Rhodohalobacter sp. SW132: one gene and its partner. The protein of the gene in region 2 interacts with the protein of the main gene of each other region in a pairwise test. Links are inferred from orthologs where the notes say so. Each region holds a gene or a part of one and is shown on either strand. Other genes may lie near its edges.

The links.
Region 1: the proteins of eno (region 2) and rpe interact in binary tests that used the Escherichia coli proteins (3 or more experiments, as listed by UniProt). The link is inferred for Rhodohalobacter sp. SW132 from one-to-one orthologs.

Annotation. Positions count from the first base shown.
Region 1 is NZ_QUOK01000005.1:57,406-72,400, reverse strand. What follows is about bases 7,325-10,315. They hold rpe (ribulose-phosphate 3-epimerase), read right to left. Parts: upstream 9,170-10,315; coding sequence 8,480-9,169; downstream 7,325-8,479. Other genes in these bases: DYD21_RS10915 (hypothetical protein), read right to left, coding at 10,041-10,315; DYD21_RS10920 (PASTA domain-containing protein), read right to left, coding at 9,182-10,012; DYD21_RS10930 (PhoH family protein), read right to left, coding at 7,419-8,327; DYD21_RS10935 (MBL fold metallo-hydrolase), read right to left, coding at 7,325-7,387. Also shown: DYD21_RS10980 (type 1 glutamine amidotransferase domain-containing protein), read right to left, coding at 1-54; DYD21_RS10975 (ChaB family protein), read left to right, coding at 234-461; DYD21_RS10970 (DUF2267 domain-containing protein), read right to left, coding at 500-943; DYD21_RS10965 (hypothetical protein), read right to left, coding at 1,077-1,304; DYD21_RS10960 (AI-2E family transporter), read left to right, coding at 1,704-2,795; DYD21_RS10955 (FAD-binding domain-containing protein), read left to right, coding at 2,837-4,315; DYD21_RS10950 (SatD family protein), read left to right, coding at 4,447-5,067; DYD21_RS10945 (DUF3307 domain-containing protein), read left to right, coding at 5,081-5,788; DYD21_RS10940 (purine-nucleoside phosphorylase), read right to left, coding at 5,808-6,599; more of DYD21_RS10935, read right to left, coding at 6,596-7,324; more of DYD21_RS10915, read right to left, coding at 10,316-11,003; DYD21_RS10910 (hypothetical protein), read right to left, coding at 11,000-14,368; DYD21_RS10905 (T9SS type A sorting domain-containing protein), read right to left, coding at 14,369-14,995. UniProt on the Escherichia coli protein: Catalyzes the reversible epimerization of D-ribulose 5-phosphate to D-xylulose 5-phosphate.
Region 2 is NZ_QUOK01000001.1:190,131-204,982, reverse strand. Bases 4,780-7,627 are described here. They hold eno (phosphopyruvate hydratase), read right to left. Parts: upstream 6,923-7,627; coding sequence 5,636-6,922; downstream 4,780-5,635. Other genes in these bases: DYD21_RS00855 (HAD family hydrolase), read left to right, coding at 7,002-7,627; DYD21_RS00865 (SusC/RagA family TonB-linked outer membrane protein), read right to left, coding at 4,780-5,149. In the rest of the region: DYD21_RS00875 (DNA replication/repair protein RecF), read right to left, coding at 1-568; DYD21_RS00870 (RagB/SusD family nutrient uptake outer membrane protein), read right to left, coding at 731-2,089; more of DYD21_RS00865, read right to left, coding at 2,156-4,779; more of DYD21_RS00855, read left to right, coding at 7,628-7,694; DYD21_RS00850 (hypothetical protein), read right to left, coding at 7,923-8,756; DYD21_RS00845 (hypothetical protein), read left to right, coding at 8,948-9,337; prmC (peptide chain release factor N(5)-glutamine methyltransferase), read left to right, coding at 9,363-10,232; chromosomal replication initiator protein DnaA, read left to right, coding at 10,623-12,068; folB (dihydroneopterin aldolase), read left to right, coding at 12,080-12,445; folK (2-amino-4-hydroxy-6-hydroxymethyldihydropteridine diphosphokinase), read left to right, coding at 12,433-12,921; DYD21_RS00820 (deoxynucleoside kinase), read left to right, coding at 12,925-13,569; DYD21_RS00815 (hypothetical protein), read left to right, coding at 13,569-13,790; DYD21_RS00810 (tetratricopeptide repeat protein), read left to right, coding at 13,798-14,340; DYD21_RS00805 (Gfo/Idh/MocA family protein), read left to right, coding at 14,480-14,852. UniProt on the Escherichia coli protein: Catalyzes the reversible conversion of 2-phosphoglycerate (2-PG) into phosphoenolpyruvate (PEP). It is essential for the degradation of carbohydrates via glycolysis.

The DNA of each region.
Region 1 (14,995 bases), on a different replicon or contig from region 2:
TTCAAATCCATCTGTAGCAAGAATTGCTATGGATAACTTATTTTTAGGTTTCATAATCCTGATATTTGGTTTCTTGATTAATTTAGAAGCTCTTATAACGTTTTAATGATTTTCTCTGTGAGGTGTTCCCTGTAAACTCCATTCTGATAGATGTACCAATTAATTCATCAGAACATTTCCAATAATTTGTGGTACATGTCTATACTTAATTGTTAATATAAAATGGAGAAAACATGCCGTACGACCGATTATCCGACCTTCCGGATTCTGTAAAAGATAATCTGCCCAAACATGCGCGGGAGATCTATAAGGAAGCCTATAACAGTGCCTGGGAGGAATATAAAGATCCCGCGGACAGGCAAGGTGATGCTTCCCGCGAAGAAACGGCCCATCGTGTAGCCTGGGCTGCAGTAAAACAGAAATACAAAAAAGAAAACGACAGGTGGGTGAAGAAAGAGTGATACTTTTAAATCACTCTTCTGCCACCTTAAGCTAACTTTTATACGACCTGCTTTACTTTTTGTGGCAACTGCCCCCTGATATGGTCTATTTGCTCTTCCGAACAATATTTTTCCAGTGAGTCAAGTACTATGGAGATAATTTCCTCGGTGGACTTGCCCCATGGGAAATCCTGTTCGCCATATTCATTTTGTAGATGTTTAACCCGGGTTTTCATCTGCTCGATAGTCTCATATGTATAGGGCGGTGATTCGCTGTATTTCCATCCGAGAGTAAACATCCCTTTAAGAATCAATGGCAGCGAAGAGAGCAGGTCCAGTGACTCTGAGATCTGAATGCGATCGCGGATCGTATGCATTACAGCACGCCAGATAATCATCACCCTTTGTTTTTCTTCCGGGTGTCCGAGATCACTTGCTAACTGATTAATATATTCATGAGTTTCATGTACGAATTTTTCTAACTCTATATTTGAAGATTCCATAATATCCTGATTTTTTGATTCGGTTTCTCTCTGAATTCCTAAACGGAATGATTACTGTAAGATTTCCTCATAAATTTCCATGGTAGAGATCAATAAAAAATGAATCTGAGAATAAAATGGTGGTTTATTCAGCCTATGATTTTTGAGCTTTCAGCTTATTTATAAGTTCATCTCTATCTAATTCAATGTAGTTTTTCAGACCTTCCAATCGGGCTTGCCTGTGGAGTTCTTCCAGCTTCATATTCTCATATAATGGTTTCCCCGCATCAGAAGATCCCGGCTCCTTTTTTTCAGCGATTCCCTCATCTATAAATTCTTCCTGAGGTTCCTTGAGTATTTCTTTTTTCTTTTTATCTGACATAACAGGTTGATTATTTTTTTAAAAATCTGAGGATCACTATTAGTACTGTTATCTTTTATATAGTTTGTAATGGGAATTGTTTCTATAATTAACAGGATAAAGTGCCAGATAGTTTTATAGAAATTAATTAAAGGTGCCAACAGGGCCAGGATCAAGCGTATACACAAAAAAAATGAAGTAGAATCTAAACAAGGGAAAAGTCGCACGAATTAATGCAGATCTCCTGATAGAAACCGGAACTCTATTTCATTACTTCAGTTGGATTTGAGTGAAAATCTGCAAAGATTTAATTGGTGCAGTTTTTTTTAGAAATGCATACTATCCAAACTAAAATATCGATTTGTACGGATTGAGGAAGTTTATATTACCGTGCAATGAGAGTCTTTCTTTTTTAAAATTATGAGTGATATTCCAGCTTCAGCAAAGTACTTGATATGGCTTTTATTGGCTATTGCAATTGTGTTTTTACTGAATGTTCTGCAACATCTGCTCGTGCCCCTGTTATTCTCCATTCTATTTGCTTATCTCCTGTACCCGGGAGCAAGACGTATGGAAAATGCAGGCATCCCCAGGATATTAACCAACTTGTCACTCATCATCGGTGCGCTTCTTCTCATTGCAGGCATTTTCTCCCTTCTTGGATTCCTGATTGCTAATTTTACTGAGGACTTCTCAGATGTAAAAGAGCAAATTGAAGAAAACGCAGCATTTTTTATAGGTTCTGTAGGTAACTTTTTTGGCGTTAGTGAAGATCAGATGCAAGATGCTGTTGAGAATATTGACGGTCTTGCTGAGTATGTTCTCGAATTTTTCACTGCCACAACTAATACGATTGTTGCCTTCGGGTTGATGCCGGTTTACACTTTTCTACTGCTTCTTTATAGAAATAAATTTCAGACTATACTTCTTGATATATCTTCAGACAAGAACCGGAGAACGGTTCAAACAATCATCCGTGAAATCGCCGAAATTGTACCCCGCTATTTGAAAGGGCTGATTGTGGTGGTAATTCTTCTGATGTTTATTAATAGCGGAGTATTCTGGCTGATCGGGCTGGACTATCCCATATTGCTGGGTGTGATTGCGGCTCTTTTTAACCTGATACCCTATCTGGGCACTATTTTGGGATATGCTTCTGTGCTCATACTTGTGCTTGCAACTCAGGATCCTTCTCTGGCATTTTGGGTAGTGGTTGCTTTTTTTCCGGTCCAGTTTTTTGAAAACAACATTCTTACCCCCAACATCACGGGATCATATGTTCGGATGAATCCACTGATTATTATTCTGTCACTGCTCGCAGGTGCGATGTTGTGGGAACTTGCAGGCATGCTTCTGGTCATTCCTTATCTCGCCATGCTAAAAATTATATGTGATAATGTGGATTCGCTCAAACCGGTTGGGTTTCTGCTCAGCAGTAATGGCACGGAAGAGTTTATGCCTTCATTAAATGGGGTGAAAAAGTGGTTTAGTTCCAGTGAAAGCCATTCCTGATTGTCGGGAATTGATTCCCGGAGCAGATTGTTTTTGACATCATGAAAAATTTCAATAGCGATCGGGTCTTTCCACGTAATCAAACCGAACCAAACGCAGAGGGAGAGTACGTACTCTACTGGATGCAGATTAACAGAAGGTTTCACTACAATTTTGCCCTCGAATATGCAGTAGGCTGGGCAAATAAATTGAACAAGCCGCTTCTCATACTCGAAGCTTTCTCGTGTGATTATCCCTGGGCTACAGACCGTTCCCACACCTTTATGATGCAGGGGATGAAAGAACATCTCAATTATGCCCGGGAACAGGATCTCAATTACGTCTCCTTTGTTGAGGCAGAACCGGGTCAGTACGACAATCTTCTTCGGAAACTCTCTTCGAAAGCTTCAGTTTTGGTAACCGATGAATACCCCGTATTTATCATGCGGAAACGAAATGAAACGTACCCGGATGAGCTGAAAATTCCATACTACACGGTTGACAGTAACGGTTTGATACCGCTCGGTCTCACCGATAAAGATCCCTACAGCGCCTACTTTTTCCGCAAGATCATGCAGAAGAATTTTATCGAAGCGTATACAAATCCGCCTCGGCAAAATCCCCTGGATGATCTTGAAAACAGGGAATCGATTGAACTTGATGGATCCACCTTCAGCAATCTGCCGGATGCTGAAGATGCCCTGAATTCCATTCCCGATTTTATTTCCGGACTCGAAATCAATCATGATGTGCATCCGGTGGAAATGAATGGGGCACGGTCTGCAGCCACCGGAAAACTGGGCAGTTTTATACGGAACGGATTGCATGTATACGACGAGAAGCGGAATCATCCCGATGAAAATATAACAAGCGGACTGAGTCCCTGGCTCCACTTTGGAAAAATTTCTGAGTACGAAATTGTTCGTGCGGTTCTTCAGCATCAGCCAGAAGGGTGGGACCTGGATAAAATTTCGTTCAATAAAGGATCCACTGGCGGTTTTTTTAATGGCGATCCGAATATCGATGGTTTTTTGGATGAGGTGATCACCTGGCGCGAGGTCGGGTTTCATTTTGCTCACCATCGCAAGGATTATGATGCGTATGAAAGCCTGCCAGATTGGGCTCTTAAAACGATGGAAGAGCATAAAGATGATCCTCGGGAACATATCTACTCATACGAAGAGCTGGAAAATGCGCAGACAGGTGATGATATCTGGAATGCTGCACAAACTCAGCTGCGCAAGGATGGTATCATCCATAACTACCTGCGGATGCTTTGGGGAAAGAAAGTAATTGAGTGGACACCTGACCACAGAACAGCCCTTCAATATCTTATTGATCTCAATAACACATACGCTATTGATGGACGCGATCCGAATAGTTACTCGGGAATTTTCTGGTGTTTCGGGCGGTTTGACCGCGCCTGGCAGGAGCGGCCGATCTTTGGGAAGCTGCGCTATATGACCAGCAATAGTACGCGTAAAAAAGTGAAACTGAAACAGTACTTAGATACATATGGGAATCAAAAAACACTGTTATAGCACAGTTATCTCACTTCTTACGCGGCCGATCATTACGGGTATATATTATCGTCCTATTACACGATAATAGATAATTATCGTTAAATTAGACGATAATTTGAAAATATCGTTTAAAAAGACGATATTGAGATATGATCGCCACCATAACAGGAGATATAGTTCAATCACAAACCGTTAGTAATCCATCAATCTGGATGGATCCGCTAAAAAAATGGTTTCAAAGCCTGGGAGAAACTCCAACAGATTGGCAAATATACCGGGGTGATAGTTTCCAGCTTGAAGCAAATTCTGAAGATGCACTGCGTGTGGCGATTGTCATTAAATCAATCATCAAAAAGTTAAACCACAAAAAACTTGATGTAAGACTTTCGATAGGTGTAGGAGAACGAGGGTACAGGGAGGGGTACATAAGCGAATCGAGTGGAGATGCCTTTGTGTACTCGGGTACGCTTCTGGATGAATTGAAACAAGAAAATGTCCATCTGGGCATCCGAACACCCAGTGAAAGTATAAATAAAGAACTAAATTTGATGTTTAAGCTCGCCCTGGTGATTATGAATTCATGGACGAGTAAAACGGCCGAAGTATCTGAATTACTGTTTAGCGAACCCGGGATTACTCAAACAGATATTGCGGATAAACTGGGAATTGCTCAATCAACTGTAAATGAAAGGATTAAGCGAGGTTCCGTTCATGAGATTATTGAGTTAGAGCAGTATTTCAGGGATAAGTTAAATAACGAATATAATTGAAAGTCTCGTAGGGATGATACTTGTAAAATTACTTTTAGCGCACCTTGTAGGGGATTTTATCCTCCAGCCAAAAAGCTGGATTAAAGACAAAAATGAGAGAAAATGGAGATCACCCTGGCTTTGGGTACACTCGCTCATTCATTTTTTGTTAATAATGGGGGTGCTTTGGAATTGGTCGGTTTGGTCTGTTGCGCTTTTCATCGCCGGAACTCATCTTGTAATTGATGGCATAAAACTTACATTCCAGCGCGAAGAAACCCAGTTGCGGTGGTTTACGATCGACCAACTTGCTCATCTGACTATTTTATTATTGGTCTGGAGTTTCTACTGGGAATTTTCAATGGTTGATGTACCGGTGAATACAATTTGGGTTGTCTTAACCGGCGTTTTGTTTGTCACCTATCCAGCAGCTATCATCATACAGCGGTTCATGCAGGGGTGGAGTCAACAGTTTGAATCAAATGATGACGGGACTCTAAGGGGAGCGGGAACATATATTGGTATTCTTGAGCGGCTCTTTATTATTATCGCAATGCTTACATCAAACCTGTCGGTGATTGGATTCCTGCTTGCCGCCAAAAGCGTATTCAGGTTCGGTGACTTGAGCCGATCTGAGGACCGAAAACTGACAGAGTACATTTTGATCGGTACGCTTCTCAGTTTTTTTATAGCGATACTCACCGGCTTGGCAATGATTTGGGGACTTAGACTTATCCAATGATCACACCAGGTCGCAGCAGTTACAATTTTTTTACCAATTCCGTCACTAACCGGGCAAAATCTTCTTTTCGGGTTTCGGCTGCTATTTTTACCTCGGAGTGATCGAGTTTTCCTTTCACCACGCCGGCGGCCATGTTGGTAACCATAGAGATAGCCGCAGCTTTCAGATTCAGCCGAGACGCCTCGATCAGTTCCGGTGCAGTACTCATGCCCACCACGTCGGCGCCGAGCACTCTGAAGGCGCGTATTTCGGCTTTCGTTTCGTAATTCGGTCCGTTTGCAAAGAGATATGTGCCCCTCTGGAGGTCAAGCCCGATAGATGCCCCGATTTTTCGTACATCGTCGGCGATTTTATACAGATTGTATTTGAATCGGGGAGAAGATGTTGAGGCGACAGAATAAAACGGCCTGAACACATCATCAATCACCATCAAATCGCCTACTTTAAACCGCGTATTGATTGCTCCGGCGGCATTTGAAATAATCAGTTTTTCAACATCAAACGCTTTTGCGAGGTGAACCGGCAGTACGGTGCGCTCAAACGGATGCCCTTCGTAATGGTGAAATCTGCCCGAAAACGCGAGAATCGGTTTGTCGGCCACTTCACCAAAAATCAACTCACCGGAGTGTCCCTGTACAGACGTTTCGGGAAAGCCGGGAATAGAATTGTAGGGAATAGCCGTATAATTTTTGATTGATGATGAAAACCCGCCCAGGCCGGATCCGAGAATTACAGCCGCTTCCGGAGATTCTGAAACTCCATTTTGGAGCAGGTACTGTTTGATCGGTTCGATAGTAGCGGGATAGCTCATTCAGTCTGATTTTCAATGTTATACCCTTTGTTTTCGCTGTAATCAGTCAGTTTGAAAACGGGATGGTCCGTCTCATGATAGGCCAGGATAGCGTGGTTTTTCTTGTAGGCAAGTTCCTGAATTCTCTTACGCTGTTCCATGCTTTGCTTCGGATCAAAATCATACTTGGCCGCGTAGGTACGGTTTACAGCTCCCCGGGTGCCGATCACATCGCCGGCCATCACAAATTTGGAATCTCCGTTTTCATAAAACAGTGCGTTGTGATATTCGGTATGTCCGCCAATTCGTTCAACCCGGACATTGGGAATCGGCTCTTCAACATCACTTTCAAAAAAATGAAGGTCGGCATGGCTGTCGACAAAGTAGAAAAAATCGCGCTTACTGTCGTCCTGTTCATCTATGATAGATCGCAGTTTTTCCCATTCCGCTTTTGAAACCCAAATAGCTGCGTCGGGGAATGTAAGTTCCCAGTATCCATTTTTTTGATTGGCGATTCCCGCGATATGATCAAAATGGAGATGACTTAAAAAGATATCGGTAATTTCGTAATCCTGAACAGAATGGTTGTCCAGGTTTTCGAGAATGGTGTCGATGGTAGTATCGTTGCCAAGCAAATCACCAATTCCTGCATCAAACAGAATATTCCGGTCGTTATCCTGGATCAGAAACGGGTTGATTGAAAGTTTAAGGGCTCCTTTTTTGGGAGGGTCGTTTCGGTCAATTCGGTTAAATTCTTTATCGAGGCCAACAGAAAAGGTGCCTTCGTAGAGGGGTGTTACGGTAGCCATAATTTTTTTGAATCTCTTCAGATACGATTATTTATCTCTTTTTACTTTCATATTTATCGTATGCATCAATGATATCACGCACGAGTTTATGGCGAACGACATCATCCTGATTAAGGTAAGCAAAGGCTATTCCGTCGATGTTTTTCAGGATTTTCTGTATGGTGATTAATCCGGATTCCTGTTTTCGGGGAAGGTCGGTTTGTGTGATATCACCGGTAATGATCGCGCGGCTGTTGAAGCCAATTCGTGTTAAAAACATCTTCATTTGTGTGTTTGTGGCATTCTGCGCCTCATCAAGTATCACAAATGCGTTGTTGAGTGTGCGGCCGCGCATGTAGGCAAGCGGTGCAATTTCGATGATGTTTTTTTGCAGCTGAAATTCAAGCTTATCAAATTCAATCATCTCTTCCAGTGCATCATAGAGCGGACGCAGGTACGGATCGATTTTTTCTTTGAGATCTCCCGGCAGGAACCCAAGGTTTTCACCGGCTTCCACGGCGGGTCTCGCCAGGATAATTCGTTTCACTTTGCGCTGTTTGAGAGCACGAACTGCAAGTGCTACCGATGTGTAGGTTTTCCCGGTACCGGCCGGACCGATCGCAAACAGGATGTCATTATTTTCAGATTGCCGGATGATATTAAGCTGTCCTTCAGTTTTTGCGGCAACAGATTCCCCTGTATGGGTGTGAAGAATGATATCTCCGGTATCTTGCTTAAATGGAGTTTTTTCCGGCCTGGATTTTCCCTCTACTTTGTTTGCCAGTGCAAGAAGGGTAGATACATCGCTCTTTGTAATCTCGCCACCGCGGCGTACCATCGAGATCATATCATCCAGGATATCAGAGAGAGTTTCCACCTCGCCACCGGGGCCCTTCAGTTTGATTTTGCTTCCCCTGGCGGTAAGAGTAGTATTGGGAAATGCTTGTTCAAGCTGCGACAAATTTCTGTCGTCAAATCCTAAAACAACAACAGGATCTGCATCTTCGATGAGTACCGTTTTTTCTGTAATATGTTCTTTGGTTTCGATATGTATTATTAATTTTTTGAATGATAGGAAAACAATCCTATAAAATAGTCAGAATTCAGCTTTATTTAAACCAAATCAGCGCGGCCCGCATTCATTTTAGATCTCAGGCCCTGAATTGCCTCTGAAATGCTCTCTTGTTTAAAAACACTGCTGCCGGCAACGAGCACATCTGCCCCTTTTCTAACCAGCTGGGTGCAGTTCTCCCGGTTTACGCCACCATCAACCTGAATCAGAAATTCCATTTGTGTTTGTTTTCTGATCTCATTGAGTTTATAAATTTTCTTCAGACTAGATTCGATGAACGACTGACCTCCAAAACCCGGATTAACGCTCATCACGAGCACAAGGTCTACATCTTCAAAAATCGGGTAGAGCGTATCTACCGGAGTTGCCGGGTTGATGACCACACCGCTTAAACATCCCTGGTTTTTAATATGCTGAATGGTGCGGTGCAGGTGCGGACAGGTCTCCTGGTGTACGGATATAAGGTTGGCCCCCGCATCAGCGAAGGGTTCAACAAATGCATCGGGGTTTTCAATCATCAAATGCACATCCAGAAAAGTTTCCGGCGCTGCACGGCGGATCGCTTCCACCACAAACGGTCCGTAACTTATGTTGGGTACAAATTTCCCATCCATGATGTCGCAGTGCAGCCACCTAATTTCTGAGTCCAGGCAGGCTTGAATTTCGTCACCCAGTTTGGTGAAGTCAGCTGCCAGAAGCGAAGGGGCAAGAATGGGAGAGTCAAATGTCATATCGGTATCTGGCTATTCGTTATCATCAATTCGTGTGGTATCTGGGGGTGCCTGGATGGTGGTGTCGGTATCTACAGCACCGGTTTCGGCTTCCTCCCGGGCATCAAACCGTTCGGCAACAACAAGTGTGAGTGTTTCGCCTTCGGTTAGTTCCTGAGCTTCAGGGGATACTGAAAGTACGGTATTCGGTTCTTCACGGCTCGATTCAAACCGGATTTCGCCAACCCGTAACCCGGCCTGCCGAATATTTTGCTGCGCTTGTGATAAGCTCAAACCGGTAATCTCGGGAACGGTTACAATGCGGTCACCCAGTCCGTCGCTCACCACAAGATTAATCACTGCGCCCCGGTTTACTGTATCGCCGGGAGTAAGCGACTGCCTCATTATCGTATTCCTAAATCGGGAAGATTCGTAGCTTGTTGTTCCCATCGTGAAACCATAGTTCTCGATTTGGATTCGTGCATTTCTGAGCGACAAATCAACAAGATCAGGAACCACAGCCGTGGGCCGGACCTCGGTGTTCACAGTAAGATACACTTTGCGGTTCGGTTTAACCAACTGACGGGGAGAAGGAGATTGATCGATAATATAATTTGCAGGATATGCTGCATTGGCTCTTCGGTCGAGTACTTCGTGACGCAATCCATACTCTTCGAGTAATTGTTCAGCTTCTAACAAAGATATTTTTGTGATATCTGGGACCGTAACCCCTTCATTATAATTTGTATAGTTCGGCATGATCACAAAATTCAGTAATAGTGCTGCTACTGCCGCAAATGCAATCAAACCGCCTGTAAAAATATACAGGTATTTGTTTGTAAATATTCTTTTTAGCAAGTCCATATGATTAACTGCGGATTTTCGGGAGTCATTAAAAGTTATAGGTGAGCTGAATATAGCTCGCGGGAGACATACTTGTAGCTGCCTGCAGCCGGTTTTGTTTCAGCTGAAAGGTAAAGAAACTATCGAAAGCGGAAATAACATGGTTTGCGATCAATAGCATTTTGAAGTTTTTGGATGTTCTGAAATCTTCATTGAACTGTTCTGCCAGCGAAATTCCTTCTGAAAAAAGAGGGCTCGCTTTATCTCCATCACGCGAAATGCGGTACGGATTTGAATTATTGGCACTGTGATACCCGTAATAATCTGCCCACCCTGCCTGGTATTGGTAATATTTTGATATCAGCTCGTAATACTGCTGGGATCCATATCCGGGTAAGATATGGGAAAAATTACTTGTTCGATTCGCATCAGGCGTAATAAACGGGGTGTTTCGCTCCACATCCCTGAGAATGTCGATATCAATTTGCTGCCAGTCAACGGAGGTATCAAACGCTGGATCGATACCCTCTACCATGTTTCTTAGCTGTGCAAGGTTGGCATTATTAATGCCGTTTTCATCGTGATATTCCACAAGCCACTGTGCATACTGAGTAACACTCCAGTTTTGATCGGCAAAATTTTCGTATCGCTGTTCACCACGGTTTCCGCGATTATGGTACTCCACAATCATATAGATTGATGCGATCTCAATAGCTGCGAACAGTCCGCCGCGAATCCAGTTGTTGTTAATCATCTGGCCGCTGCCGGGCAGAATTGCCGATGAGAGTAAACCAAGAGCAGGGGTTTCGGTAAATCTTCTCTGAAGAGAATTATCGAATGTTTCATCGGAATAACTTCGGGAGAGTACCGGAGAAATAAAGTCAGAGATATGAACTGTTTCTGATTCAGCATCTGCCTGCAATACGGATTCGCTGAGATTGCTTTTCAGCGGCTGACCGGCCAGCAGCAGTGGGAGTAAGCTGAGTATGACAAACGAAACTACAAGTTTCATAAAAGGTCGAAATCAAATGTTAATCCAAAGTAAAACAGGAATTCCCGTCCGTAAGATACCTTGTTATCGCCCGATCCGGTAATAAAATCATCAGAAAAGGTAACGTCAAAACGGTTCAGACCATACGTTCCGTTTACAAAAAATTTCATCGGGAAAAGATAATAGCTGTTGAACGACATTCTCAGCTCTGCTCCGATCCCGGATTTGAGCTGATTTCCGATATCCAGAGAGCTGCCCCATCCATTTCCGGTTTCGGCAAACAGGTGTGCAAAAACTTTATCAATCGTGTAGGCTCCAACCTGTTTGTTGATCGACTGGAAAATTGGTGTGAGGTATGATGCGCGCATGAATGCGGTTCGCTGCCCGCCAATTGAGAAAAACGGGTAGGATCTCAATCCGGTGAGTCCGCCCAGGTAATCAAGGTAAAAAAGATCTTCGGGATTATTCAGGTACGCAAATCCGCGGGTTGTAATCATACCAGCATCGTCGCCGCCAAGCCGGAATCCCCAGCGGTGACGGAGTTCAAGAGAGTGGTTTCGGTCTGATTTGTAGACCGGAGAAAGTATGCCGTCATTAACTTCAAATTCATCGAGCAGCCGGCTGGGTTCATACTGGTACCGCAGACTGCTACGGATACCAATCGGCGTTATATCCATATTACGGGATGGTTCTATCAATTCCGCTATATAGGATGCCGAAAATCTGTGTCCGCGAAAATATTGCGATGTACTTCCGGGAATAAATTGCTGAAGTTCATCAGATAGGAATCCTTCGGTTGAAACACTGTAAGGAGAGTATGCAGCGCCGAATTCCAGAAGGCTCCATCGGTTCAGTTTACTTCGCAAAAACAGGTTTGCTTCCCAAACGGAATACCGGATGTCTATATTTTTGGTTTCGGGCAGGCAGGATGTGCAGGGAAATTCCTCGATGGACAGCCCGTCACGAACGTTTCTTTTCAGGTTGTACAGCTCAAGACTTACGGTAGGGGACCAGCTTCTTTCGATAAACGGAATTCCGCGGTGTTCGATAATCAGGAATATATCGCGATCCAGGTCGTTGATCCGGCTTGGTGAGAAAAAGTCCCCGATTCCACTTGCAGGCGTTGAGCCAAAACCGATCAGTCCGCCGCCGAAAATGCTCAGCTTTTCCGTTACATCCCGCGAAGATAAATAGGCGCCGACTTTCATATCCCGCCACAGATTTTCTCCCAATGAACCGAAATGTCCGGCGGTAAGCAGCCGCGAGTTACTGCCATTTATTTTGGAGTAGTTATCAAACCGAACCACTGGAAATACGTTCAGACTGGTGATGGTTTCACTATACGGACTCCAGGTTCGCCGGTCGGATTCAAATTCAGTCTCAATTTCAAATTCAATCGGCTCATCTTCATACATACCGGTATCAAATGGCAGATCTCCGATAATGCTGTCATCGATTTCATTCATTTGCTGAATCCGATTCAGTCCGGCCGCGCGATCGTACTCACTAAAAATATTGTGGCCGTGCGGATGCGTTATGGCTACCGGCTCGTAAGAATCTTTGAGACCGGTTTTAGATATTTTGTAACCGTCGTTGATGTAGTGGGAATAGTAGAGTGTATCATTCTGAACGATTGGCATAAATGCACCACCGGTAGTTGTAGTCAACTGTTCCGTTTGATTTTCGGAGAGATGTTTGCGGTAGATATTAAAAATGCCATCGATATCGGATGAGAAATAGAGATACTGACCGTTCGGATCCACCCAGGGATCACGATAATCAATCAGTGTGCTTTCAAAAATGGTTTCGGTTTGCCCGGTTTCAGTATCAATACTAAACAAGTTTCTGTTTCCATTGCGGGCACTAGCCATATAAACAGTTTCACCGCTGGGATGCCATACCGGGGTGTTAATGGTTTCGCCTGCAGTGAACTGCGTGAGAGAGGTGATATCATGCGTATCCAAATCGATCATCACGAGATTCTGTGTGCCGTCGTGCTGTTTCACGGCTACAGCCCGGTTCTGGCTTGGATGCCATGCCGGTTCCTGAATCCGCTGACTGTCGGTGATCTGTTCGTAATCTTCATCCGCAAAGGTGTAAATGTATAGATCCTGATATGTTTCTCCATAACGGTTTTTTTCTGCTTTGCTGTAGAGAATTTTATCGCTGCCGGGAGAGAAGGAGAAACGGTTGCTGATGAAATCGAGCGCGAGATTTGCACCCATTCCATGCGACATTTGGTACAGCTGATCGGAGTCGAGCTGCTGTTCACCACCTACTTCATCAATTGTTACCACAGCTGTGTCTGTACGAACCACCAGCGCAGTTGCTGCAAAATCACGCCCAAGGTTGGAGAGATAAGCAAAAGCCGCGGAGTCGGGACTAAATTGAGGATAGAAATTGAAAAAGCCAATCGATACAACATGTTCAAAATCGGTTGGCTCGATATGCTCGGTTTGACGGGCGTAGAACTCTTTACGGTCTTCAATCCAGTCTGCAAATAGCGCTGTACCGGAATGACCGGTAGCTGCTTCTATAACTTTTGAAAAATCGTTTTTTCCGCTCTCAGCTGCCGCCCGAGATATATCAGCCACGACCTCTTCACCAAAACGATCCACAAGATAGATAACGAATGCAAAGCCCTGGTTGTAGTTGGTTTCGCGCTCAATACTCGTTTTAGAGGAGAATATTCCCATCTCATTAAAATCGAGATAGGTGTCGTTCATGATGCGTGACCGCAGAAGCATATCGCGGTGGGAATCCCAGTAGTCGTAGGTTAATCCCGATCGCTGATATTGCGCGGTACCTTCAGCAAACCACGCCGGTATACCAACGGTAGCAAACGGCATGGTTACAATTCCGTTGGGGAATCCGTAGAGTACATCCGGGCGGCGCACGCCTTCGTACGAGAGCCACTGAAAATAGATGGCCGGAATCGTACGAGACCGTTTCATGGAGGCCTGAAGCTGAACAATATGCGTGAATTCGTGAGTAATTACATTGCGCAGCCAGTTGTGTGTACCGCGAAGGGGAGTATCGAGGGCAGGGACCCAGATTTCGATTTTGTCATCAAAGAAAAATGCAGCTCCGTTCGAATAATCTTCCCTGTCGCGCAACACAATGCTGACTTTGCGGCGCGGTTCCAGGCCGTAGAGCGATGTGATCGGTTCGTACACTTCCTCGGCAATTTTTGATGTCACCTGTGCAGTTCGTTCACTCCCTTCCTGGTAATGGACCTCAAAATGATCGCTCTCGATAGTAAACCACGGGAGATGATTTTGGGGATAATCCAGGAATTGCGGACTGATTTGAGCCTGAACAGAACCGGCAAATGCCAGCAGGAGAATAAACCAAACCAATCGGTATGTATGCTTTAGGTAGGTCACTTATTTGGCAATTGCAATTTTAACAAGTTTACGTTCAGTCTGTCCGTTTACGGTAGCTGTCACAACAGCAAGATACCCGCCGCTTCCCCATCCTGAGGTGTCAATCATAATCTCTTCCGGCCCTGATCCGCGGCTTTGTACCGTTCGCTCGTAAATCAAACGTCCGCTTGTGGTGGCAATTTTAATCTGCACATCACCGGGGGATTCTGTCTGGAATCGCAAATAGGTTTCATTTCGGGCGGGATTCGGCCAGTTGTAGGTTTCTTCGTTATTTAAAATTCCAAAATCGGGTGTGGCAATTGTTTCGGTCAGCAGCCGGCCAGTGAGTTTGTTACTTCCGGTGTTACCATATTTTGAACCCCATAAGGTGGTGCTCAAATTTGGAAATCGCCAGACCCGGAGATCTCCATCCGGGCTGATGGCCGAGAGATATTGATCTCCAATTGCCGGGTGAACCGGATCATCATCCTGCGTTGAAACTCCTCCCACCAGGAGAGGAAACTCATTGACCTGGCTGCCATTTGAGCGATATCCGTATACATTCAGCGATTGTTGATCCTGACCGGATATGATAATTTCAAACTCTCCATCTCCATCCAGGTCAGCAATCAAAGGAGTTCCGGTAAA
Region 2 (14,852 bases):
TTTCGGTTAGCTGCAGATTCCATGGCTCAAGATATCCCTCCAGAATCTCACGCGGCCCGCGAAATTCCTGCAGCAGTTTGTTACGCTGTTTTCGGATGTGACGGAATTTTATCAGATCACGAAGATATTTTGGGGAGATCTGGCTGATCATACTGTCGAGAAATGAGCGGCGCTCCGCCGGGCCTTCTGCAGTTAGTTTCAGATCTTCCGGACTCATCACTACAACCGGCACCATCCCGATCAGGTCAGACAGGCGGGAGAGCGGGCTGTCGTTCACAAATATTTTTTTCCCCTCCCCCCGCGAATAACTGCACGATACCTTGAACGACTGTCGGATCTCGCCTTCAAAATCGCCCTCGATCATAAAATATTTCTCTTCATTATTGGCCACGTACTGATCGCTGGACGCCACAAAACTGCGGCTCATGCAAAGGTAGTGAATGGCATCAATCACGTTGGTTTTTCCGGCGCCATTGGGACCTGTTATTAAATTCAGATGTGGTGCAAACTCCACCTCGGTATCGATGTGATTTCTGAAGTAGCGTAATTTTAGCCGGTTGATTCGCATTTGACCAAGATAGAAAAAAAATAGGTACCTGTATATCAATGCGGTTGATTCATCCGGTTATTTCAGCAGGTTATAATGGAAGAGTTCTATTGATCCCGTTATCACAAAAAAAGCCCCCTGTTTTGAGGCAGGGGGCCGGTTTTTATTCTTTGTTAGAACTTCTCAATTAGAAGAGAAGGTATCCCAATCGAGTTCACCTTGTGGCCGTCCGATATAGTTTGCGACACGTCCGCCATCAGCTGATGTATCAATCTGATCAAGCCGTTCATATCTTCGCATATCAACCCAACGGTGACCTTCGCCCCAAAGAGAGTAGCGGCGCTGTTTCAGCATCTCATCAATTAATGCTTCCTGATTAATAGTGCCGGTGTATGCACCGACTCCCCACGCCTCTCTGATGATGTTCAGCGCATCAACAGCGTTATCAAGACTTGCTGCATCACCGATTTGAATATTAGCCTCTGCATAAATAAGAAGTAACTCCTCGTTTCTGATAAACGGCATCGGGCTTGTTGCTGAGCTGAAACGGGCATCCTGGTAAGCTGACTCTAACCCGGTGATGTCGGGCGTAGTAGCCGGATTTTCTCGTTCTTCAAGCTTTCGCTCAAGCCGCAGGTCACCATTGTCAGCTTCATCTACAAATGCAGGACTCGGTACGATTAATAGGTTCTGGTCAGCATCTGGTACAAAATGGTATGGATTAAACAGGTCATTTCCACCACTGAATGTATGTTGAGGCCCTGCATAGAGTTCTGCTTCTCCCTGGCCGGGAGTAAGGTTCAGGAAAGAATCATCCAGCGCCGTCAGGGCACCTTGCCAATCTTCAGCGTAAATGGCATAACGGGCTGCAATCGCACGGTTTACTTCCATCATACCAGAAGGAGTATTAAATCCTTCAAAACCCTGAGATAGAGTAAATGCAAATTCGTTTCCTGCATTTTGCAAGTTGCTGTATCCCTGATCCAGAATGCCCCTTATTTCTGAGAGAGCGTCGTCATACGACAGGTAGCCGCCCGGATTAAGGGGTTCCTGGAATGTTACATCTACACGAATCCCGTTCTCGTACTGATGCATCAAAGGCATCTGGAACTGGTAGGCTTTGATGGTATTCGCAAACCCAAGATATCCGTTTCGCTGAGCTTCGGTAACGACATCTGTGTTATTAACAGACTCAATCACCAGATTTGCATGACGTATGGCAAAGTATGGTGTATTATAACCGCTGCCATCCACAAAGAAGTTGTTATCCTGTTCAGCGGGCACGGAGACGGGTGGAATTTGCAGCCAGGTGCCGGCAAAGCTGGGATCTGATGTGTTGATATAGTAGAGTTCGCGGCTAATTGTACCGGTAAGGCTCCACCACCCGCTTGTTGCACTATTATAGTTCCGATGTACGGATTCAAGTCCCGCAGCTAAATCCTGCAGTTGCCCCAAAGTGGCGTTTTCAAGAACAGCGGCGGAACTCGGGCTATTCGGATCCGTTACGGGATCTACTTCTACTAAATTACAGGATGTTGACAAATGCATTAATCCTGCTAAGACCATTATCTTAATTATTATATTTCTCATTGGATTTCTCAGTTTGGATTAAAAGTCAACTTGTACGGAAAACAGCACTTTTCGTGTAGAGGGATATGGAGTAATATCTACACGTGTGCCAAGTGCATTTCGCCCTGTGGCATTCACTTCAGGATCGTAACCCTGATAGTCGGTGAACATCAGTAAATTTGTGCCCGTAATTCCAAAACGGGCGTTATTTACTGTATTTCCGGTAAGTCGCTGTAAAACAGAGGCCGGGAGGGAATAGTATAGTGAAGCCTCTCTGAGCTTTACATACGATGCATCCTCAAGGTAGGAAAGCGTCCCCCCTTCGCGCTGTACACGGTTATTGTTGCTATCGAAAAAGTCGGGGGTATTACCGCCACTGTCAGTCAGCAATTCTGACAGGTTAATACCTTCCGCGCCCTGACTCCAATGAATAAGAAAACTTGCCGAGAAATTTCTCAGAAACGTAAATTCATTGGAAAAAGACATTTGAAAGTCGGGTTGGAGATCTCCAATTTCAACCTGATCTGTAACATCAGGATCCGGTATAAATCCGTAAATGGCCGTTGGTGAAACTCCCTCCTCAATTCTGCTCGCCCCAAAGTTAGGAGACGCATAAAATGTGTTGGTTCTTGGAGGAATGGCCAGATTGGTGATTTCTGACCTGTTGGTCCACCAGAGTATTCCCGAATTCCACACAAAATTTTCTCGCTGGAACGGGATAAGATTTAATCCAATCTCCGTACCGATATTTTCCAGCTCGGCAGCGTTTGTGGTTACATTGCTTACCCCGGTTGCCGGAGATGGCTGTAGCCCCAGGATCAGATCTTCAATGGTTTTGTTGTAACGCGTAAATTCCAGGGATGCACGACCGTTAAAAAGGGAGATATCAATACCGTACTCAAGTTCCTTTGCACGTTCTGGTTTAAGATCGGGGTCTACATCCGTTCCCGGTGCAGTTGCCCCTCCTAAATCTCCAATATTTGTACCTCCGAGACTGGAAAAGATACTCCCGAAATTGGGGAGCCCTCCGGTTTCACCATAGGCGATTCGGGGTTTGAGCTGTGTTACCCAATCCGTTTCCCAAAAATCGAAATTGGTTACGTTGATAGCGATAGACGCTTTTGGGTAGAAATAATATTGATCAACATCAAGGTTGAGAGTAGACTTATCCCACCGGCCGCCAACTGTAGCAATAACTCTATCAGCAAAATTGACTTCTTGTTGGGCAAAAAGCCCAAAATCGGTGATATCCACATTGTTCTGAGCCGAGGTCACCTGGGCGGCATTTCCCACGTTCGTCTGTCCGGGAAGAAGGCCCTGCCCCCTGATTCTGTCAAGCGATATCTGCTGCTCAAACCGCGTAGCACCAACCTGGGTTGTTAAATCTACATGGCCAAAATCGGTATTCAGATTTGTATTGTAGAGCAGTACTGCCTGAAGATTGGTATTGAGAACCTCTTCTGCAGAGTGGATTACATCTCCCGGAAATGTGGCTGATGTTCTCTGAAACTGCATAAATTCCGGAAAGTAGATCATTGATTTAGAGTTGGTATAGTCGAGACCACCTCTGAGATTTAGTGTAAAAATCGACTGATCATTATTGTAAAGAATGGATTCAAGGCTTAAAGACTGCAGAAAACGGTTTACTTTCTGTGTGTTTTCAGCAACTTCAATCAACCGAAGAGGATTTTCCCCGAAATATGGAGTGTCGTTAAACGACCCATCTTCGTTTTGCCGAATGATATCGTATGCGTAGTTCGGGTGGAAAGCCAGAGAATACCCTATCGAACCGCCTGTGTTATTTTGATTACCGGTAAATCCACGTCTTGAATCCGTATGGATGTAGCTTGAACTACTGTTTACCCGAAATTGCGGAGAAATGGTATGCTCCAGGTTGGCGCGCAGCGAGCGTCGGTCAAAGCCGGTGTTTCGCACTATACCATCTTCTGAATTCAGTCCACCCGATACGAAAAAGCGGGTATTTTCATCACCCCCGGAAACACTGAGCTGGGTATTGCGCACAACCCCGGTATGGCCATAAATCTCCTGTTCCAAATCTCGAACATTTCCGTTGGCTATTGCAGAATTCAGCCTTTGTTTTTCGAGTTCGGCACGGGCCGGGTTATTTCCATAAAAAATATCGATTCTCTCTTCCGTCCATTCTGTTCTTCCGAGAAGATTCAGGGCGTTGTTAAAACCTGCATCTTGTTTCAGGGAGACTTGAGTTGCTCCCGATCGGCCCTGCTTTGTGGTGATAATAACCACGCCGGCATTTGCGCGCTGACCATAGATGGCTGCGGCAGAGGCGCCCTTCAGTATTTCTACACTTTCGATATCATCCGGGTTAAGGTCGGCGAGGCGGTTAGCCGCCCCATCCTGTGTGGTGCCACCAGCCTGGCTCACAGTAGATCGCCCGGTAGTTAATACGTTATTATTTACATACACACCGTCGATAATGTAAAGTGGCTGAGATGCCCCGGCACCCAGTGTGCTCACACCACGGAGCTGAACGTTAAATCCACCACCTGGCGCTCCCGAATAGGAGTTGATCTGAACGCCCGGAATTTTCCCCTGAAGGGCCCTGTCGAGAGTTTGCGGATCGGAATTTCCGGTGAGTCTCTCCGCTGAGATGGATGACACGGAATTGGCAAGGTTCGATCGTCGTACCGTGCTTGCCAATCCGGTAACAACCAATTCATCGAGATTCGCCACATCAGATTGGAGCTCAACATCAAGCGTGATAGAATCTCCATCGGATCCTGTTACATCAATGTTGCGGGTAAGAAACCCAATTGAGGAAAATCGGAGAGTTACAGTCCCCGACGGAACCTGAAGTGTGTACTCTCCGTCGATTCCGGATGATGTACCGGTATTTGTTGCCGCATGGAAAACGGTAATTCCGGTCAGAGCTTCTCCGGTTGCAGCGTCACTTATTGTGCCGGATACCGTCATCTGAGCATACGATAACTGCCCGGACAAAGATATCACACAAAACACGATAATCCATTTAAGTAGTTTGTAACTATGTTTCATAATAGAAGTGTTACGGTTATGGTTGAAAAACTCCTGACATTGAAAGCTTTATCAGGAATTTTCTTGATGAGAAAAATAGAATTGAAATTACAGTGAGATTAAAAATTACTTATTGATGGAATTTACACTCTCTTAAATAATAGTCAAAATAATGTCGGAATTGATCAAAATATGTGTGGCATTTAAATTCCTTAATGCCAATAGTCGGCTTGATATAAGTACACACTTTGAAATATTGAGTGGATCTACCGAAACCCAACACAATAACATATAAAAGAACAGGTGGGATAATCACTTTTAAAATGAGTGCATAGTTCATTTATAGAATTGTTATTCGATCGAATATTCCTGAAGATTATCTCTGTAATTATCTCGCAAAAACTTAGCCGAATGAGGGCAGGATCTTGATCACGTAAATATGAGCAAAAAAAAGAGCCCCGATCTTTCGGGGCTCTATAGGAAAGATTTGTTATACAGCGCCTGAAATTACCCGGCAAACGTGTCTTTGCCTAAAAACACGGCTGCATCACCCAGCTCCTCTTCAATCCGGAGCAGCTGATTGTATTTGGCGATACGGTCGGTTCGGCTCATCGACCCGGTTTTAATCTGCCCGGCGTTTGTTGCAACCGCAAGGTCAGCAATGGTAGTGTCTTCCGTTTCTCCGGAGCGGTGTGAAATAACACTGCTATACCCGTTTTTGTGCGCCATTTCAATCGCATCGAGGGTTTCGGTGAGCGTACCAATCTGGTTCACTTTAATCAGAATAGAGTTGGCAATTCCCTCTTTGATTCCGCGCGCAAGACGCTCGGTGTTGGTTACAAAAAGGTCATCTCCCACGAGCTGAACTTTGTCACCAATCGCATCGGTGAGTGTTTTCCAGCCTTCCCAGTCATCTTCATACATTCCGTCTTCGATAGAAATAATCGGGTACTTTTCAACCCAGTTTGCCCAATACTCTACCATTTCTTCAGCGTTACGAACGGAGCCATCACTCCATTTGAACTCATACACTTTTTTCTCGGTGTTATAAAATTCAGAACTGGCGGGGTCGAGCGCAATCAGCACGTCATCGCCGGGTGTATAGCCCGCTTTTTCTACCGCGTTGAGGATTACTTCAATCGCTTCTTCGTTCGATTTCAGATCCGGTGCAAATCCACCTTCATCGCCCACGGAGGTGTTGTATCCCTTTGATGAGAGGACTTTTTTGAGATTGTGAAAGATCTCGGCTCCCATCCGCACAGCTTCACTGAATGTGCCGGCTCCTGCAGGCATAATCATAAATTCCTGCGGGTCAACGTTGTTATCTGCGTGAGATCCGCCATTGATAATGTTCATCATGGGCAGCGGCAGTACCTTGGAATTCACTCCGCCAAGATATCGCCAGAGCGGCAGCCCGGATGATTGAGCCGCCGCTTTCGCAACCGCCATCGATACACCCAGGAGTGCATTGGCTCCAAGGTTTGATTTATTTTCAGTTCCGTCAAGTTCAAGCATAATCTGGTCAATTTCGTTTTGCAGATATGCCGGATACCCTAAAAGTTCATCAGCAAGAACTTCGTTTACATTTTTTACTGCGTTTTTCACACTCTTGCCGAGGTAATAATCGTTATCTCCATCCCTCAGCTCCACCGCTTCAAATTCGCCGGTAGACGCTCCTGAGGGGACAGCTGCGCGCCCAACGATTCCGTTCTCAAGAATCACATCCACTTCAACAGTTGGGTTGCCACGTGAATCCAGGATCTGACGTGCTGAAATATCTTCAATTAAACTCATAGTTAGTTATTTATGTTAGTTAATTTGATAATTACCTAAATGTACTGTTTAATATGATTTGTATAAAGAAAATAAGATGATGCCTCAATCCAGACCAATCCTATTATATGATATTGACGGAACACTGCTAAATGTGAAGCGGGATTTCCTGTTATCCATCATTGCTGAACAGCTCGAAAGATTCGGAGTAGAAAAACCCGATGCGCGTCCGCAATCATTTGCGGGCCGAACAGATCGTGGAATTTTTATGGAATTGATCGGCGAAAGAGAAGACGGAGAAGAGATCTTTAAACGGCTGACGAAAAGTTATATGGATGCCATGAATGTGAATCTTACTTCAATGCATGTACATCAAATCGAGAAGGCTGTTGAATCCGTTCGTGCCGCCAAAAATCTGGATATTCCCATAGGCCTGTGCACTGGCAACTTCAGAAGTGTAGCTATGAAAAAGGTAGAAGCGGCCGGCCTCAACGGATTTTTTTCATTCGGGGGCTTTGGCGGGATCCATTCAGACAGAAATTTTCTGCCAGGAGAAGCCGCAAATGAGTATCAAGAGATCTTCGGAATAAAACCGGAATCTAATAGCTATGTGGTGATAGGCGATACGCCGAACGACATCCGGTGCGCGAAATATTTTGGTGCGTTATCGGTAGCCGTAACCACGGGGGGATTTACTGCCGCGCAACTGGAGCCGCACCGGCCGGATCTGATCCTCGACTCTCTTGACAATCCGCGCCATTGGCTAAGCAAACTTGGATTTGAATTATCATGATTTTAAAAACAAGATTACTTGAAGCTAAGTGATATTTAATTTTTCGGATATTTTGAAAATACCCTCATCCGCTGACTCCACGTCATCGGATGAGTTGATAGGAGTAAGATATTACACTATAAGATTATGCACTGGATAATGCTAAGGTTGGACAATTCATCCGGTGAAGATCCCAACCCAATACCCCCATCACTGCATCAATAACAAAACACAAAAATGCAGCAGCTTTTACCAGAGACGGCCAAATGTAATAGTGATTTGAGGTGTACCAAAGAATCGCTGGGCATCAAAAAACGGTTCTAAAATCAGCTCACCCTGCTCATCGTATTGAAATGGATTTTGGTTTGGCGCTACATTTTCCCGCAGATCCGGCTGCGTGGGCATCATCATCTGAATGCCGTCAGGAAAGAAATTAAAGTGATAACTAAATTCCACGCTTGTTACCCTGCTGAATGTCCGCCCGAAATCGAGACCAAACTTGAATTCACCCGCCGCACCGAAATGCCATTCGCCGCTGCTCCAGCCTGAAAATATATCGTTGATCGGCTCGAAATAATTATCAGGTCGCTCAATGCCCTGCTCTCTATAGCCATTATCATTTCGGTCGTCGAAATAGGGAAAAGCGAAAGCTGCTACGGGACCCGCAGAGAGTGTAACAAAAAACCGGTACTCTTCTTGAACCTTATCCGCAAAAAGACGCTGGCGCATACCGATCATGGCCGGAAACGCAAATGCACGCTGGTATTTGTTGGGGACAGCTTGTTGCCCGAAGAAGTCCGTAAACGTCTGCTCTGAGGCATCACGAAGTCCTGTAATTCTCGTGTTAAATACCCCTTCTGTCTGAGAGCCGATTACACGGCGGTATTCACCACCTAAACCAAATCCAAAATTATTGATAACAATATCGAACGTAAGGCCGGATCTGTAGTTATCGCTCAGCGGAACAGCCACACGATCCTCCACGCGCAGTTCCGGTTCGGTAACTTGTGCATCCGCCTGCTCCGCAACAGAAAACAGCAAGAAAGTGATTAAAAGTATGAAAGTACCTGTCAGAGATCTCATAAATAAATATTTAGTTCGATGGTGAAACGGTTTTCAGACGGATATCATTGCATTCGAACTTACGAATATATAAATGTTATCGCATTTCTTTACAGTCTCTATTTGATTATTGTTTGATTTTGGCTTTTATTCAGGCAGAAAATTGCACATTACCTTTATATTGATATACACAAAATCCGCCGGGTACGCACATGAGTACAGTAACAAAATATTTGGTTTATGGACCACAATCTACACTGCGCAGAATGGCGCCAAAACTTTTAGAGAGTGTAGAGCCCAAATTTCTGTATAAGTATCAATCACCTGCCAACAACGATGAAGTTTTTGTTGCTGTTTACGAACAGTTTGAAAAGCAGATAAATGCCACAATTACGCTCACCTGTATTATTGAATGCACAGCCACTCAAAACCGCGTAGAGCTGAAAAAGGCTGGCGGCAGGATGGGGTTCCGCGGCAGTTCACTTTCGGAAGAGCATAATATTGAAGCTGAAATCGTGAATTTTGTGATGGACTTTTCAAAACGATTTGGGCTTTCCCTCCAGGAAGAGCAGGAAAAACCAGCTACGGACGACGATAATTAGAAGGCAGTGACGCCAAATCCATTCCATGGCCAGCCAAAAAGAAGAGCTGTGGACCGTTCTGCGTATGCTGGAGTGGGCCACAGATTACTTTAAAAAGAAAGAGATTCCAGACCCGCGCCACAGCATCGAGTGGCTGCTCGCGGAAGTTTTGGAGTGCAAACGGCTGGATCTCTATCTAAAATATGATCGTCCGCTTTCTCAACAAGAGCTCGACTCCATCAGGCCGCTGGTTAAACGGAGAGCCAATCATGAGCCGCTGCAGTATATTATCGGTTATACCGATTTTATGAACGCAAGAATTGAAGTGAATCCATCCGTTCTGATTCCCCGCATAGAAACCGAACAGCTGGTTGAGCTCTTGCTTGATAAAACCGCCGGATTTCACGCCAACAAACTAAATGTTCTTGATATCGGAACTGGAAGCGGCTGTATTCCAATATCAATAAAGCAAGCCGTGCCGAACTGGAACTGCTGGGGAATGGACAACTCGGAGCCGGCCCTCGCCTGCGCAAAACAGAACGCCACGCTCAATTCTGTGGATGTTGTTTTTTTTGAGGGAGATCTTTTCGAGCCCGAGAACTCAGAGGCTGAAAACCTGGAACTGGATCTGGTTGTTTCAAACCCTCCCTATATACAGCCAGGTGAAAAACCGGCAATCGAAAAACAGGTTTCGGAATTTGAACCGGAATCTGCCCTGTTTCATGATAAGCCGCTCGAGGTATATCACTCAATTACCGCTTTCGCTCATCGTAAAAAAGCTCATCTTTTCCTCGAGCTTAACAATACACTGGCCGATGAAATACTCGGAATCGTGCAACAGTTTTATCCCGGTGCAAAAATCGAAAAAGACCTGGATCAAAACCCGCGTTTCATTCTGGCACTTATTGCCGGTTAAATCACTGCTTCACAAGCTCTTTTTTACACAAAATAGATTTGTTTTAGACCCATTGAATAGTTAACAGATTCATGTGGATAACTTGTGGAAAAGTTTTTAAGGGGTGCCTGCCCAACTTGTTTTTATTGTAAAACCATTGTTAGGGAATTGTTATGGCGTGTCAAGCCGAATGTGATGAAAATGTGAAAAAATATTTAACTCTTTGTGCGCCAATTTATTAACATGTTTAATCTAATGTGGATAACTTTTACACAGCCCCGTCATATTTTTTTGATTTCAGCCAAATAAATCGTGATTTTCTCTTCACCGCACGCAAAAAGATTGGGCAGTGCGTGTGGATAACTGAAGGGATATTTGTAACTATTTTAAGAATTTTGGAGGCCAGTACGTTTGGATACGGTAACCGCAGAAAATGCCTGGAATGATTGTTTGGAAATCATACAGGATAACATCAGCTATCAAAAATTTAAATCATGGTTTGAACCTATCAAACCTGTTAAACTTGATAGGGATACGTTAACGATTCAGGTACCGAGTCAGTTTTGGTATGAGTGGCTTGAAGAGCACTACTATAATATGCTTCGCTCTACGATTGCAAAAGTATTGGGTGAAAATGGAAAACTTGAATACTCAGTACTCGTTGAAAAATCTGATAAGCTTGAGGATAACCGCTCCATAAATCTCCCACAGCGGCCAGTTCCGCCGAGTAAGCCGCAGGAGATGAACTCGTACAGCGACTATCATCCCGGAAAAATTGAAAATCCGTTTGTGATTCCCGGTATTCGCAAAACGAATATCGACCCCAACCTGAACGACAGTTACATTTTTGAGCGGTATATCGAGGGAGACTGTAATCGCCTGGCGCGCTCTGCAGCGATGGCAATCGCCGAAAACCCCGGAAAAAATTCTTTCAACCCATTTTTTGTATACGGCACCACCGGGCTCGGTAAAACCCACCTTGTTCAGAGCATTGGAAATAAAATTAAACAAGATTTCGGAGATCAGTTTTCGGTCTTGTATGTCTCTTCGGAAACGTTCACCAATGAATTTGTTCAGGCGATACGGAATAACCGGGCCAGCGAATTTTCCATGTTTTACCGCAATATTGACGTGTTAATTGTGGATGATATTCAGTTCTTCAGCGGTAAGGAGAAAACACAGGAAGAATTTTTCCATATTTTTAACGCGCTTCACCAGGAAGGAAAACAGATAATTTTAAGCAGTGACCGCGCCCCCAAAGATGTACCCGACATTGAAGAGCGTCTGATTTCCCGTTTCAGCTGGGGTTTAAGCGCAGATCTGCAGATTCCGGAATACGAAACGCGGTATGCTATCCTGGAGAGAAAAGCGAGTGACAACGGCATCTCCATCGATCCGAAAATTGTTGAATTTATCGCTCACAATTTTAAATCGAATGTTCGCGACCTTGAAGGGGCGATCATTAAACTTTTGGCTACTGCATCTCTAAAAAATGTGGATGAAATTGATTTGATGATGGCCAAGACCGTATTGAAAGATATGGTGAAAAGTTCGCAGACACAGATATCCATCGAGGTCATCCAAAACTGCGTTTGTGAATATTTTGGGATCGATACAAACAAAGTGAGGGAGAAAACCAGGAAACAGGAGATTGTTGAAGCCAGGCAGGTTGCCATGTATCTCTCGAAAAAATATACTAAATCAAGCCTGAAAACGATCGGGCTTCAGTTTGGGGGTCGTGATCATTCTACGGTTATCCATGCCATTTCAACCATCGAAGAGAGAATGTCAACTAATCCGAAACACAAACGGATTCTGAATGAACTGGAGCAAAAACTGGAAGTGGCAACGATTTAATTCTTTATCGAATGCTGGATCGAATAACACTTAAATCGCTCGCCTACGAAGCGAAACACGGCTATTATGATGATGAACGTCGTGGCGGAAATCGTTTCGAAATCGATCTGACGGCATATGGTTCGTTCCGTGCAGCAGCCACAAATGACCATAATCTGGAAATTACTTTCGATTACGAACGGGCTGAACAGATTGTCAGTGAAGTGATGCACGGTGAACCAAAAAAACTAATTGAAACTTTATGCAGTGAGATCGGCAGTAAAATTTTTGAATCATTCCCGGTTGTAAAGCATTTAAACGTATCCGTTCGCAAGCTCAACCCGCCTATAAAAACCGAGGCATCATACGCTGAAGTCACCCTGGAATGGAAACGGTAATTATTGCAGCCGGAAGCAACCTGGGCGATCGCCATGCGGTGCTCCGGAAAGCAGGGGTGTTTCTCAATTCAATCTCATCATCAACGCCTCTCAAGTCATCCATTTGGGAATCTGAACCTGTGGGACCTTCGAAGTTTACTTTCCTCAATTCCGCCGCAAAAATCGAAACGGATATAAAGCCGGCTGCACTGCTTGCAAAACTGAAGTTATTCGAAAAAGAGATGGGACGTGATGAACAACGCATCCGCTGGGGCCCCAGAATTCTGGATCTCGATATCATCACCTACAGCAACTTGGTGATTCAGCAAGAGAACCTTATTATTCCACATCCGGAATACACGGTCAGACGTTTTGTTTTGCTTCCCATGAATGAGATTCTACAGGACTGGTCAGATCCTGTAACGGGCAGGCCGCTGAAAGACCTTATATCCGGGGCACCGGAAATGCAGATTCAAAAAACCAAACTGAACTGGTAAAAAATGCCAAACCGTTTTGACTTTATTGCCATTGAGGGCGTGATTGGTGCGGGGAAAACCTCACTTGCCAAACTTTTTTCGGAGCGCCACAATGCACGGCTGGTGTTGGAGGAATTTGAAGAGAATCCCTTTCTGCCAAAATTTTATGAAGATCGCGAACGTTTTGCATTTCAAACTCAGCTCGCGTTTCTCGCAAGCCGTTTTAAGCAGCAACAGAAGATGACCAACCGGGAACTTTTTGACGATTTTGTGATCTCAGATTACATTTTTGAAAAAGACCGGATTTTTGCGCGTCTCAACCTCGATGATGACGAACTTTCACTTTATGATAATATCTTTGGGATTATGACCGGGATATCGGCCAAGCCTGACTTAGTAATATATCTGCAAAACTCCGTTGAACGGCTGATGCATAACATAGAAATGCGGGGCCGGGATTACGAAAAAAATATCACTGAAGATTACCTGAAAGAGCTGTCCGATTCGTACAATCAATTTTTTTATCGGTATAATAAATCACCCCTCATCATAGTAAATGCAACGGAGATCGATTTTGTACATAATCCGGATCATTTATCGTATCTTGAGGAACAGATTTTCAATCAACCGATCCGTAGCAACACACATATTCACATTATTCCTGATTAATGCTTTTACGCGGACTATTTTTCGCACTTATTTTTTTTCTGCTCTATCGATATTTATCCAAAAAACTGAGCAGCTTTAACACTCCCCGTCAGAATAACCGGCCAGGCGGGGCACATTCACAAAGATCCGGTTCCAGCTCACAAAATGGCCGGCGCAGAAAAAATCTGGAACATATTGAAGAAGCTGAATTTGAAGATATAACTGAAAAAGAGAAGAAATAGATTATATATGAGTTTTGAAGAAAGACACAAAGAAGGGTATGAACTTCTGCACGAAAAAGACCTCGATAAAAGTCTGGATGTAGCGCGCTCACTACAGCGGCTGAATCCGGATGCACCGGAGGGTTTTACACTCGAAGGAGAAGTGATGCAGAAACTGAACCAGTGGGATACCAGCATTAAGTCGTTTGATGATGCGATCGAAAAAGATTCCGATAACGGACGACTCTACAACCTCAGGGGATATTCCTATCTGAATGTCGATAAACCAGACAAAGCAAAAAAGGATTTCGAACGGGCGATTGCCCTGGATAATTTACCTGCTGCACACAGGAACCTTGTCCTTTATAAACTTATGAATGGTGAAGGCCAGCAGGCAATTCAGTATCTGCTCGACCGCATTAAAAGTGATCCCAAAGACGTTGAAAACTGGATCCTGATGGGCGACCTGATGAAAAAAGGCGGCCATGATGCAAAAGCAAAAACGTACTATGAACAAGCTCTTAAGATGGATCCGGGCAATGAGTATGTGAAGAACCTACTGGAAGAGTAACCGGACGAATAAATTCGTGTGAGTGAGACTGGAGTGTTATGCATGAATTTCAGATCTGAAAACGTTTAAAGTTTTTTTTGCTGTATTGAACAGATGATGTTCACACCCCCAAAAATTCAACTTAAAACCACCTCATGTTATGTCTAAAAATATCACGCGGAAATCATTCCTGAAACATGCCGGTACGGCACTCACCATTGCCTCCGTAGGTTTTCCCTCAATTATTATTCCCCGTAAAAAGGAGAAGATAGGTGTTGCTCTCGTTGGTTTGGGGAGTTATGCAGGCGGCCAGCTTGCCCCTGCACTCCAGGAAACCGAATATTGCGAACTCCGGGGGATTGTAACCGGCACACCATCCAAAATTCCCGAGTGGCAGGAGCGGTACGGAATTCGGGATCAAAACGTATACAACTACGAAAACCTGCATGAAGTAGCCAATAACGATGATATTGACGTGATTTATATTGTCACTCCGCCGGGTGTCCATGCAAGAGACGCTATTGTTGCAGCCG